Regions from separate parts of the Ferrigenium sp. UT5 genome, predicted to be linked through region 1. Evidence: riboswitches for the same ligand, from Rfam matches in the RefSeq annotation. Region 1 holds a riboswitch; the other holds the start of a gene.
The links. Region 1 has a riboswitch for S-adenosylmethionine ahead of ACKTSJ_RS04015 (O-succinylhomoserine sulfhydrylase). Riboswitches for the same ligand answer to the same signal wherever they lie in the genome.
Positions count from the first base shown of each region.

Region 2: linked by a shared signal. The riboswitch ahead of ACKTSJ_RS02130 (homoserine O-acetyltransferase) and the one ahead of ACKTSJ_RS04015 (O-succinylhomoserine sulfhydrylase) in region 1 are both predicted to bind S-adenosylmethionine.

Region 1 is NZ_BAAFRY010000007.1:43,550-49,288, reverse strand. It holds gene ACKTSJ_RS04030 (SPOR domain-containing protein) at 1-154, shown strand, start outside; gene ACKTSJ_RS04025 (CvpA family protein) at 161-640, shown strand; gene purF (amidophosphoribosyltransferase) at 674-2,200, shown strand; SAM riboswitch at 2,228-2,301, shown strand; gene ACKTSJ_RS04015 (O-succinylhomoserine sulfhydrylase) at 2,362-3,531, shown strand; gene ACKTSJ_RS04010 (CIA30 family protein) at 3,618-4,172, opposite strand; gene ACKTSJ_RS04005 (BLUF domain-containing protein) at 4,182-4,646, opposite strand; gene ACKTSJ_RS04000 (hypothetical protein) at 4,669-4,974, opposite strand; gene ACKTSJ_RS03995 (adenylate/guanylate cyclase domain-containing protein) at 4,971-5,739, opposite strand, start outside.
Region 2 is NZ_BAAFRY010000004.1:20,036-25,774, forward strand. It holds gene ptsP (phosphoenolpyruvate--protein phosphotransferase) at 1-1,274, shown strand, start outside; gene ACKTSJ_RS02110 (hypothetical protein) at 1,411-2,154, opposite strand; gene ACKTSJ_RS02115 (FTR1 family protein) at 2,157-3,011, opposite strand; gene ACKTSJ_RS02120 (cupredoxin domain-containing protein) at 3,037-3,348, opposite strand; gene fur (ferric iron uptake transcriptional regulator) at 3,449-3,874, shown strand; SAM riboswitch at 3,934-4,008, shown strand; gene ACKTSJ_RS02130 (homoserine O-acetyltransferase) at 4,047-5,180, shown strand; gene metW (methionine biosynthesis protein MetW) at 5,177-5,739, shown strand, end outside.

The sequences.
Region 1 (5,739 bases):
CCTCAAGCAACGCGGTTATCCGGTTTACACCGAGCAAGTCGGCAGCATGGTGCGGGTGCGGGTCGGGAGCTATCCCGGCAAGGCGGCGGCGGACAAGGTGCGTGCCAAGCTTGAAGCCATCGGTTTGCATCCGAACGTGCTCAATCTGGAATAGGCATCCATGACGATTTTTGATATTGCGGTTGTCGCCATCCTGATCCTGTCGGCCTTGCTCGGCTGGTGGCGCGGATTCATGTATGAGCTTTTTTCGCTGCTCGGCTGGGTGGCCGCCTATGTCGTGGCGCGCACGTTCTCGGCGCAGGTGACCCCGTATATTCCGCAGGCAATCGGTGCGGACAGCCTCCGTTCGGCGACCGCTTTTGCGCTGGTGTTCATCGTGGTGCTGATCGTGGGGGCGGTGTTTGCCTGGTTCCTGTCGAAACTGGCAAAATTTGCCGGACTGGGCGGAATGGACGGCAAGTTCGGCGCAATGTTCGGGGCGATGCGCGGCATCCTGGTGGTGCTTGCGCTGGTATGGCTGGCGGGGCTGACCCAAATACCCCAGCAAGCCTGGTGGAAGAATGCCTGGACCAGCAAACCGTTGCAACAGGCGGCGCTGTACGCCAAAGATTTCGTGCCGGAAAATGTGGCGCCGAAATAGTCCGATCAACGATACGAAATAACGGGAACGACCATGTGCGGGATTCTTGGGGTGGTGGCGAATACACCGGTGAACCAGTTGTTGTATGACGGTTTGCAGGTGTTGCAGCATCGGGGGCAGGATGCTGCGGGCATCGCCACGCTGGAGGGGCGGACTTTCAATCTGCACAAGGGAAACGGCTTGGTGCGAGACGTGTTCCGTACCCGCAACATGCGCGCGCTCAAGGGCAATGCCGGTATCGCGCATGTGCGCTATCCGACCGCAGGTTCGGCGGTCGATCACAATGAGGCGCAACCGTTTTACGTCAATTCGCCGTTCGGCATCGTGCTCGGGCACAACGGCAATCTCACCAACACGGATGAGTTGCGGCGCGCCATGTACCAGCAGGACTTGCGCCACATCAACACCGGTTCTGATTCCGAAGTGCTGCTGAACGTGCTGGCGCACGAACTGCAGGAAAAGGCCACCGGCTTCAAGCTCGACCCGCAGAAGATATTCGCCGCCGTGTCCGGCGTGCATCGCCGTTGCCAGGGCGCCTATGCGGTGGTGGCGATGATTGCGGGCTATGGCCTGCTCGCCTTCCGCGATCCGCACGGTATCCGTCCGCTGGTGGTCGGCCGCAATCCGGCGGCCGACGGGGTCGAGTATCTGGTCGCATCCGAATCGGTGGCGCTGGATACGCTGGGTTTCAAGTTCCTGCGCGACATCGCGCCGGGAGAAGCGGTGTTCATCGACCTTGAGGCAAATTTCCACAGCCAGCAATGCGCCGAGCATCCCCGCCTCAATCCCTGCATCTTCGAATACGTCTATTTCGCCCGGCCGGACTCGGTGATGGATGGAATCTCGGTCTATGCCACGCGCTTGTTCATGGGCGAGTATCTGGCGGAAAAGATCCGTCGCGAATGGCCGGATCACGATATCGACGTGGTGATCCCGATTCCGGATTCCAGCCGCCCGAGCGCGTTGCAACTGGCCAACCATCTGGGAATTCCTTTCCGCGAAGGTTTCGTCAAGAACCGCTATATCGGACGGACTTTCATCATGCCGGGGCAGACGATGCGCAAGAAATCCGTGCGCCAGAAACTGAATGCCATCGGCATCGAATTCAAGGACAAGAACGTGCTGCTGGTGGACGACTCCATCGTGCGCGGCACCACCAGCCGCGAGATCGTGCAGATGGCGCGCGATGCCGGCGCGCGCAAGGTCTTTTTCGCTTCCGCCGCGCCGCCGGTGAAATTCCCCAATGTGTACGGCATCGACATGCCGACGCGGCAGGAACTGATCGCGACCGGCCGCAGCGACGAGCAGATCGGCCAGGAAATCGGCGCCGATCGCCTGATCTATCAGGATCTGGACGATCTCAAGGCGGCCGTGAGCAAAGCGAATCCCGACGTAACCGTTTTTGACGCATCCTGTTTCGACGGCTGTTACATCACCGGCGACATCACCGCGGAGTATCTGGATCACGTCGAGGCCGCGCGCAACGGCCATGGCAAGGAAGCGACAACGGACGACGAGCAGATGGAACTGGATCTGGTGATGAGCGCGTCGTCGATGTGAGTTGACGGTTTGCGGCGGGAAGTGCTACTTTTCGCCTGCGCCGATTTGAGGAACAGCTTGCGGGCGCATTACAAATACAGCTAAAGCGGGGAGAACCCGGTTTGGCGCCAAGCTTTCCGGGTTTTTTGTTGCGCGCGCGATCTGCCGCGCGGGAGGTGATGATGTCTGATTCCGAATACCAGCTTGAAACTTTGGCCGTCAGGGCGGGGCGCGTGCAAACCCCTTTCATGGAACATGGTGAGGCGATGTTCCTGACTTCGAGTTTCACTTTTGACAACGCCGCACAGGCGGCCCGGCGCTTCATCGGTGAAGAGCCGGGCAACATCTACGCGCGCTTCACCAATCCCACGACCAGCATGTTCGAGGAACGGTTGGCCGCGCTGGAAGGGGCGGAGCAGTGCGTGGCGACCTCAAGCGGCATGTCTGCCATCCTGTCCTGTTGCATGGGCTTGCTGAAGGCAGGTGATCACATCGTCGCCTCGCGCAGCCTGTTCGGTTCGACCATCAACCTGTTCAACAACTACTTCAAGAAGTTCGGTGTGGAGACGAGTTACGTCTCGGCAACCGATGTCGCAGAATGGCAGGCGGCGGTGCGGCCGAACACGAAACTGTTTTTCCTGGAGACGCCGTCCAATCCGCTGACCGAGATCTCCGACATTGCCGCCATCGCGGCGGTGGCCAAGAAATGCGGCGCGCTGCTGGCGGTGGACAACTGTTTCTGCACGCCCATCCTGCAACGCCCGCTGGAGCTGGGCGCGGACATCGTCATCCATTCCGCCACCAAATACATCGACGGACAGGGGCGCGTGCTGGGCGGCGCGGTGCTGGGCAGCAAGAAACTGATGGAGCCGGTGTACGGCTTTCTGCGCACCGCCGGGCCGACCATGAGCGCGTTCAACGCCTGGGTGTTCCTGAAGGGGCTGGAGACGCTCAAGCTGCGCATGGACGCGCACAGCGCCAATGCCTTGCAACTCGCGCAATGGCTGGAGCAACAGCCGAACGTGGCGCGCGTGTTCTATCCCGGCTTGCCGTCGCATCCGCAACATCAGCTTGCGATGAAGCAGCAGAAGACCGGTGGCGGCATCGTGGCGTTCGAGGTGAAGGGCGGCAAGGAAGCGGCGTGGCGGGTGATCGATAACACCAAACTGTTGTCCATCACCGCTAACCTCGGAGACACCAAGACCACCATCACCCATCCGGCGACCACCACCCATGCGCGCATCTCGCCGGAAGCGCGCGCGGCGGCCGGCATCACCGACGGCTTGATCCGCATCGCGGTCGGGCTGGAGGCGGTGGTGGACATTCAGAACGATCTGGCGCGCGGCCTTTAGTGGGCGCAAAAAACAAGACAATAATTTAGGCGCTGCTATCTGAGATAGAGCGGCGACGCCTCAAACAAAGCTCTGGATTTTGCGCTTCATCTTGGGAGGGTTTTCTGCGCAACAAGATTCGTGCGATACAAGGCAAGGCCGCGAAAGCAAATATCGGCCTGCATTTTTCTGCCGATTGCGACGATGCCGATACGACGCAGTTGCCGCGTATTGAGCGCAAGCTGAATCCGGTGCGGAACGAAAGCCGTGAAGGGGATGCGCAGTGTTTGCCAATGCGCACCAGCGGTAAAGCTGTGGCGGTAGGACTGCCAAACCCTTTGCGTATCGGCAGTCCGTAGATGCAGGTTGTAGCGGTCATTGTTTCCGCACACCTCGATTTCGATGCCATCAAAACCGCTGGCATCCAGCAATCCATCCGTCCCCAGATCAAGGCTGGCTTGCACAAAGCCGCCGTTGTTCTCCAGGCGTACTTCACCGCTTAAACGCAGGCACGGCTTGCCGTCAACCATCGTGGCGTGCAATGCCGCTTGCGATATTCCGCCCATGACGGTATCCGTCACCGCTCGCCACGGCTTGCCCTGGTTCGCGAACGCATCATCGCGCTCCCGGTTGTCGAGGCTGAAAGTTGATGTCTCGGGCATGGGGTGCGCCTAGCTTTTGAACCAGGACAACAAAGACTTTGGCTTGTCTTCTGCGCGATTTGAATTGGCGAGGGTGTGTGCCACTTCATGCAAAAACGCATTCGCTTGGGCCGCGTTGAAATCATAGGGTTGGAACAGGCCATTTTCGCTGTAGCGCAAGACCATTTCGTTGTTGTTGCCGTTGAACGCGACATAATCCATGGACCAGGTCGGGAACAGGCGCGCACTGATTTCGCTATAGTCGATCAGCACGCACTTGGAATGGCGCGGGTCACTGCTGATGCGCAAGTAAGTCTGGTTCACATCGCGCCGTTCACCTTCCAGGCATTGGAAGAAATAGCGGTCCGAGTACATCAACATGCCGGTGACGAATTTGCTCTTGTTGTTGATTTTGGATTTTTCCAAAATCTGTTTAAGGTCTGCTTCAGACACGTCATTTTTGGAATAACTGATGTAGATCAAGCGAACGAGCATGGCAATTCCTTTCTTGAGTTGGTTAGAGTGTACGGGGGGTTTTTTGCAGGCTGGCAGGCATCGTCAGGGTTTGCATGTCCCATTTTTCCAGCAGCAGAATCTCATGCAAACACGCTTCGAGTACCGCATGCGCGCGTTCTGCATCGGATGCGATGCGCTGATGGACCGCGACATCGGTGTCGGTTTGATTGAGGCAAGCTTGTTGGTAAGCGAAAAGGTCGCGCAGACCGATGATGTGTTTTGCCACTTGTGCCGGGCAGGCACATTGATAGATCAATGACTGATCCAGGATGTGACTGAGTTGGGCATCTGAAAATTGTGTGTTCAAGGTAGCTCCTTTTTTTTCGGATGAATGTGGGCACAGGCGACAGGTGTCTTGAAACCGCGCACGGAAATGGTTTCGGCGACAGGGGCGGCTAAAAAATCAAAGCGTGCACGGTTCGCCACCTCTTGGGTTGCCAGGATTTCCCGGCCTTGCGCGAGGGCGCACAGGCGCGCAGCCAGATGCACATGGGCGCCAACCACATCGAAATGCACATGCTCATACGTGCCCAGGAGTCCGGTCAGAATCAGGCCGTCGCTGATGCCGATGCCAACTTCAACTTCGTCAATGCGGGGCAGGGCCTGTATCGCATGTGCACACTTCAATGCCAAATGGCAGCGTGCCGCGCCTTCGAACACCGCCAGCAACCCATCTCCGGTTGTTTTCACCACCATGCCGTCATGCATACGGATGAGCCGGGCTTGTTCTCCGAGGGTGCGATTCAGCCGCGCAAAATAGTCTTGGGCCGAGCTTTGTTCGATATGGCGTGACGAATTGCGGATGTCGGTGAACATGACCGTCATGTCAAACAGCTCGGCCCGGCCCGGTTCGGGTTGCTTGAAGATACGGCGCAGCCCGCCGGTGGGGAAGAAGCGCAGCAGGTCCAGGTGCTCCGCATTGAGCTGGCGCGAATCACGCTGTCTGTGCAGTTCCTCTTCAATATGTTTGGCAAGCGCATCCGGATCGATAGGTTTTTCAATCAGCGCATCCACTTTCCCGCTTTGCCGCAAGGGTTCGAACGCCTTTTTCTGTACGCCGGGACTGACGATG
Region 2 (5,739 bases), on a different contig from region 1:
TCCCCCCTGAACCCCAGCACGAGGGCGAAACGGTGCTGGTGGCGCACGATGTCAGCCCCGCCGATCTGATCCAGCTCAAGCCGCACCAGTTCTGCGCGATCCTCACCGATCTTGGCGGGGCCACTTCGCACACCGCCATCGTTGCACGCGGCCTCAATACGCCGTGCGTGGTCGGCCTGCATCACGCGCGCGAACTCATCAAGGACCGCGACATGCTCATCGTCGATGGCGAGCAGGGCGTGGTCATCGTCGATCCGGACAAGAACATGCTGGCGGAGTACCGACTGCGCCAGAGCGAATGGGCGCTGGAACGGCAAAAACTGAAACGGCTGAAGACCGCGCGCGCCAACACCCTGGACGGCACCCGCATCGAACTGCAGGCGAACATCGAAATGCCGGGCGATGTGGCCCAGGTGCTGGAAAATGGCGCCGCCGGGGTGGGGCTGTTCCGCAGTGAATTCCTGTTCCTCAACCGCGACGATCTGCCGGGCGAAGAAGAGCAGTTCGAGGCCTATCGCGCCGTGCTGGAAGGGATGGGCGAGCTGCCGGTCACCATCCGCACCTACGACCTGGGCGCGGACAAGCAACTCAAGGGGGCCACCCGTGTCGCCAGCAATCCCGCACTCGGGCTGCGCGCCATCCGCCTGTGCCTGGCCGAACCCAAACTGTTCCGCGCCCAGTTGCGCGCCCTGTTTCGCGCCTCGGTGTACGGCAACCTGAAGATTCTGGTGCCGATGCTGTCCGGCGCATCCGAGATCATCCAGACCCTGCAGATGATCGCCACGGTCAAACAGGAACTGCTGGCAGACGACATTCCCTGCAAACCCGACGTGCCGATCGGCGGCATGATCGAGATTCCGGCCGCCGCCCTGGCGCTCGGCGTGTTCATCAAAAAACTCGATTTCCTCTCCATCGGCACCAATGACCTGATCCAGTACACCCTGGCCATCGACCGCACCGACGAGGAAGTCTCTCACCTGTATGACCCGCTGCACCCGGCCGTGCTGGAACTGCTGGCACACGTCATCGGCAGCGCCAACAAGGCGAACGTGCCGGTTTCGGTGTGCGGCGAAATGGCGGGCGAGCTGGCTTATACCCGCTTGCTGCTCGGCCTGGGGCTGCGCCAGTTCTCGATGCACCCGGCGCAATTGCTCGCCACCAAGCAGCGTGTGCTGACCAGCAACCTGGCGGACATCACACCCCTCGCGCAAAAGATTCTGCGTGCCGATGACCCGCTGAAAATACGCGAGCTGCTGGATCGGCTCAATGCCTAGTGTAGTGCTGCACTCTTAACGATACTTATTGCGAACCTTTGTGGGTCGGACTTCAGTCCGACATGTCGGGTTAAAACCCGACCCACAAGGGCTTCCCGCACCTTGGCATAAGTTCCAGATAGCGTGCGACACTACCCTAGAACTCATACTCGACCTGCATCCTGAAGGTGTGGTTAGGCGCGGCGTTGCTTGCCCCGAGCAGCCATGCGGTGTTGTACTTGATGGCTTGCCGGTTGCGGAGCGCGAACTTGCCGAAGATTGCCGGGCCGATGCGGTGGTTCTGGTCGATCCGTTTGTTCCAGTCGTTCCATTTTCCCATCTCACCGAAGCCCTGTACGCCGAATTCCAGAATGGGTTGCCAGCGGTATTTGGCTTGCCACTGGTAGCCGAGGTTGGTGCCGAATGACTCGCCACTTTCATCCGCCTTTCCGAACGCGCGTTCAAGAAGTAAGTTGCCGTTTAACTGGAGCTTGCCGAATTCGGTCTGGAACAACGGGCCGAGCTTGAGTTCCCACGGTGCATTGCTGCTTAACGGGGCTTCCAGTTCGGTGATGAAGCCGATGTCCACCGGATATTGCCCGGTGTCGGTGAACTGGAATTTGTTCTCCCATTCGACGACGGTCAGGTTTTCGGCCGTCGAAACGATCTCACGCTTCAGGTAGATCTCGGTGAACCAGGTCTCTGAGACACCATAGCCAAAACCAAAGCTGCCCACCTGTTTGTCCGAGCCGTCCGGCTGGCGGGCCGAACCGAATTTCACGTCAAGTTCACGTTCACCATATTCGACGGCGGGGGTGAAGACATAATCCGCCGGCCCGGCGCAGGCGATGCCGGTGTTCAGGGCGGTGGCCAGGCATAGAACGAGCGTACGGAATTTCATGATTAAACTGCCCCTGTGGATGGGGCGGATGAGGGGGTTGAAGGCGTTGGCTGATGGGCGCGTTTAGCCCATTTCATGCCGCTGGCGATGACGACCAATGCGGTGACGTAAAACACTAATTGCATGCCGGCTGGATGCGAGTCATAGCCGATCAGGCTGTGTAGCAACATGCCGGGCAGTCCGTTTTCCGGCAGTGCCGCCGAGGTGTCCCACAGAGGGGCGGCGAGGCTGGGCAGCAAGTCGGCCTGGATCAGGAAATGCGCGGCCTGCGAGGCCATGCCGGCCGCCAGTAGCAACACCAATACGCCGGTTGCGGCAAAAAACCAGCGCATCGGCACGCGCAGAAGCCCGGCATAAATCGTGTAGCCGACCGCGATGCCGAGCAGCATGCCGACCATGCCGCCGAGTATCATTGAGGACTGCCCGCCATCGCCCGAGGCGGCGATGCCGTAGAGGAACAGCACGGTTTCCGATCCCTCTCTGAGCACGGCCAGTCCGACGATGACCAATAGCACCGAACCCTCGCGGTTGCCGTCGCGAATGGCACCGCCCACCCGGCGTGCGTTGGCCGCCAGCGCGGCACCATGCGACGACATCCAGATGTTGTGCCATGCCAGCATCAGCACCGCGATGCCGAGCACGATGGCGTTAAAAATCTCCTGGCCGATGCCGCTGGCCAGCGATCCGATCGCGTCGGTAGACGCAGCGACCACGCCGGAACCCACCAGCCCCGCCAGCAGCCCGGCGGCCAGCCAGCGTCTGCTGCCGGGAATGTTGCGCGTCGCGGCAGCGAGAATCCCGATGATGATGGAGGCTTCCAGTATTTCCCGAAAAACAATGATTGCGGTTCCAAACATGGCGCTCTCCGTGTGTTTTATTGGACTATTGGGCGACGATGACGCCTTGGGCGGTGGTTTCGTGAAATTCTCCGGTGAACGGGTAACGCCCTGGGGCAAGCGGGCCGATGTAAATCGTGGCGGTGCCGTGTCCGGCGATCACTTTTTCCCGGTTCAGCGAATGGCTGTCGAATTCCTCCGGCGTGGCATCCTGATTCTCGATCAGGAGCTTGATCTTCGTGCCGGACGGAACCGTGAGCTCGGTCGGCTGGAATTGATGGTCTTTAATTGTCAGCATATAGTTGGCCGCGTGCGCGGTGAATGGAAAGAGTAGGGTGACAAGCAGCAAGCGTTTCAAGGCAATCTCCTCGGTAATTTAATGCTAATGATAATTGTTCTCATTTGTAATTGCAACCAGTTTCCGGCATAATTCTTCGAACTAAGCGGGAGGTAACGATATGCACCAGCCTGAACACCTCAAGAGTGCCGGTCTCAAATCCACCCTGCCACGGCTTAAGATGCTGGAGCTGTTTGAAAACAGCAAAGAACGCCATGTGAGCGCGGAAGACGTTTATAAGCAGTTGCTCAGCAGCGGGGATGACGTGGGCTTGGCAACGGTGTACCGCGTGCTGACCCAGTTCGAGCAGGCCGGAATACTGGTGCGGCACCATTTCGAAGGCGGCAAGTCGGTGTTTGAACTGAACAAGGGCGAACATCACGATCACATCGTTTGTCTGCAATGCGGCCATGTCGAGGAGTTCTACGATAAGACCATTGAAGCGCGTCAGGAAAAAGTTGCCACCGAACTCGGCTTCACCATCCATGACCACTCGCTTCACATCTACGCGGATTGCAATAAAAAGAAATGCCCGCATAAACGCTAAAGGAAACCGCTAAAGAATGCCGCCCGGAACACATTGACAGCATTTCATAAAACACGGAAACTTCGTTCCGTGCCGATTTGAGTTCAGCTTGCGGGGCACGTTAAACATTCCAGCTAAAGCGAGGTAACCCGCTCTGGCTAAAAGCTGCGCGGGTTTTTCATTTGGAGTGGCTTTGAGTACTTCGGTCGGCATTGTCAAGGCGCAGCGCGCCCTTTTTGATACCCCTCTTGCCTGCAGGAGCGGTGCCGTATTGCCGCAATTCGAGCTGGTCTATGAGACCTATGGCACGCTGAATGCCGATAAATCGAATGCCATCCTCGTCTGTCACGCGCTGTCGGGACATCATCATGTCGCCGGGATTTACGCGGATGACGAAAAAAATGTCGGCTGGTGGGACAACATGATCGGTCCGGGCAAGCCGGTGGATACCGACCAGTTCTTCGTCATCGGACTGAATAATCTCGGCGGCTGCCACGGCTCGACCGGGCCATCCAGTATCGATCCCGCCATCGGCCAACCCTACGGTTCGAGTTTTCCGATGGTGACCGTGGAAGACTGGGTCGCCTCGCAGGCGCAACTGGCCGACCGGCTTGGCATCCGCCAGTTCGCCGCCGTGATGGGGGGCAGCCTGGGCGGCATGCAGGCGATGCAGTGGGCGATCTCCTTCCCGGAGCGGGTGCGCCACGTGCTGGCGATCGCCACCGCGCCGCGCCTGACCACCGAGAACATCGCCTTCAACGACGTGGCACGCAACGCCATCCTGACCGATCCCGATTTTCACGGCGGCGACTTCTACCAGCATGGCGTGGTCCCGACGCGCGGGCTGCGCCTGGCCCGCATGCTGGGACATATCACCTATCTTTCCGATGACGCGATGGCCGGCAAGTTCGGGCGCGGGTTGCGTTCGGGCGAATACCAGTACGGGTACGACATCGAGTTCGAGGTCGAGTCCTACCTGCGCTATCAGGGCGACAAGTTCGCCGCCTACTTCGACGCCAACACCTATCTGCTGATGACCAAGGCACTGGATTACTTCGACCCGGCGCGGCATGCCGGGAACAATCTGGCGGCTGCCTTCGCGCCGATCCGCGCCGGTTTCCTGGTGCTGTCGTTTTCCAGCGACTGGCGCTTCTCGCCGGAGCGCTCGCGCGAGATCGTGCGCGCCCTGCTGCACAACAAGCGCGACGTCAGCTATGCCGAAATCGCTTCGCAGCACGGCCACGATTCCTTCCTGATGGACGCGCCGCAATACTTCACCGTGGTGCGAAACTACCTGGAAAACGTGGCAAGGGAGTGCGCAGCATGAGTCCGGCCATCATCCAATCCCGTCCCGATTTGGCCGCCATCGCCGCCTGGGTTCCGCAAGGCTCATCCGTGCTCGACCTGGGTTGCGGCGACGGCAGTCTGCTGCGCTACCTGCGCGAAACGCGCGCGGTGCGCGGCTACGGCGTGGAGATCGCCGCCGCCAATATCGCCGCCTGCATCGCCAACGGCGTGAATGTGATCCAGAACGATCTGGATCACGGACTGGCGGACTTCGAGAGCGCCTCTTTCGATTGCGTCATCCTGTCGCAGACGCTGCAAGCCACGCGCCATACCGAGACCTTGATGAACGAGATCGTCAGAGTCGGGCGTGAAGGCATCATCAGCTTTCCGAACTTCGGCTACTGGAAGAACCGCTTGCAGATCATCAACGGCCACATGCCGGTGTCGAGACAGTTGCCTTACCAGTGGTATGACACGCCCAATGTGCACCTGTGCACCTTGAACGATTTCGAGCTGCTGTGCGACCACCTGCATATCCGCATCCTGGGTCGTCATGTGATGAACGAGCGCGGCGACGTCAACCTGCTGCCTAACCTGCG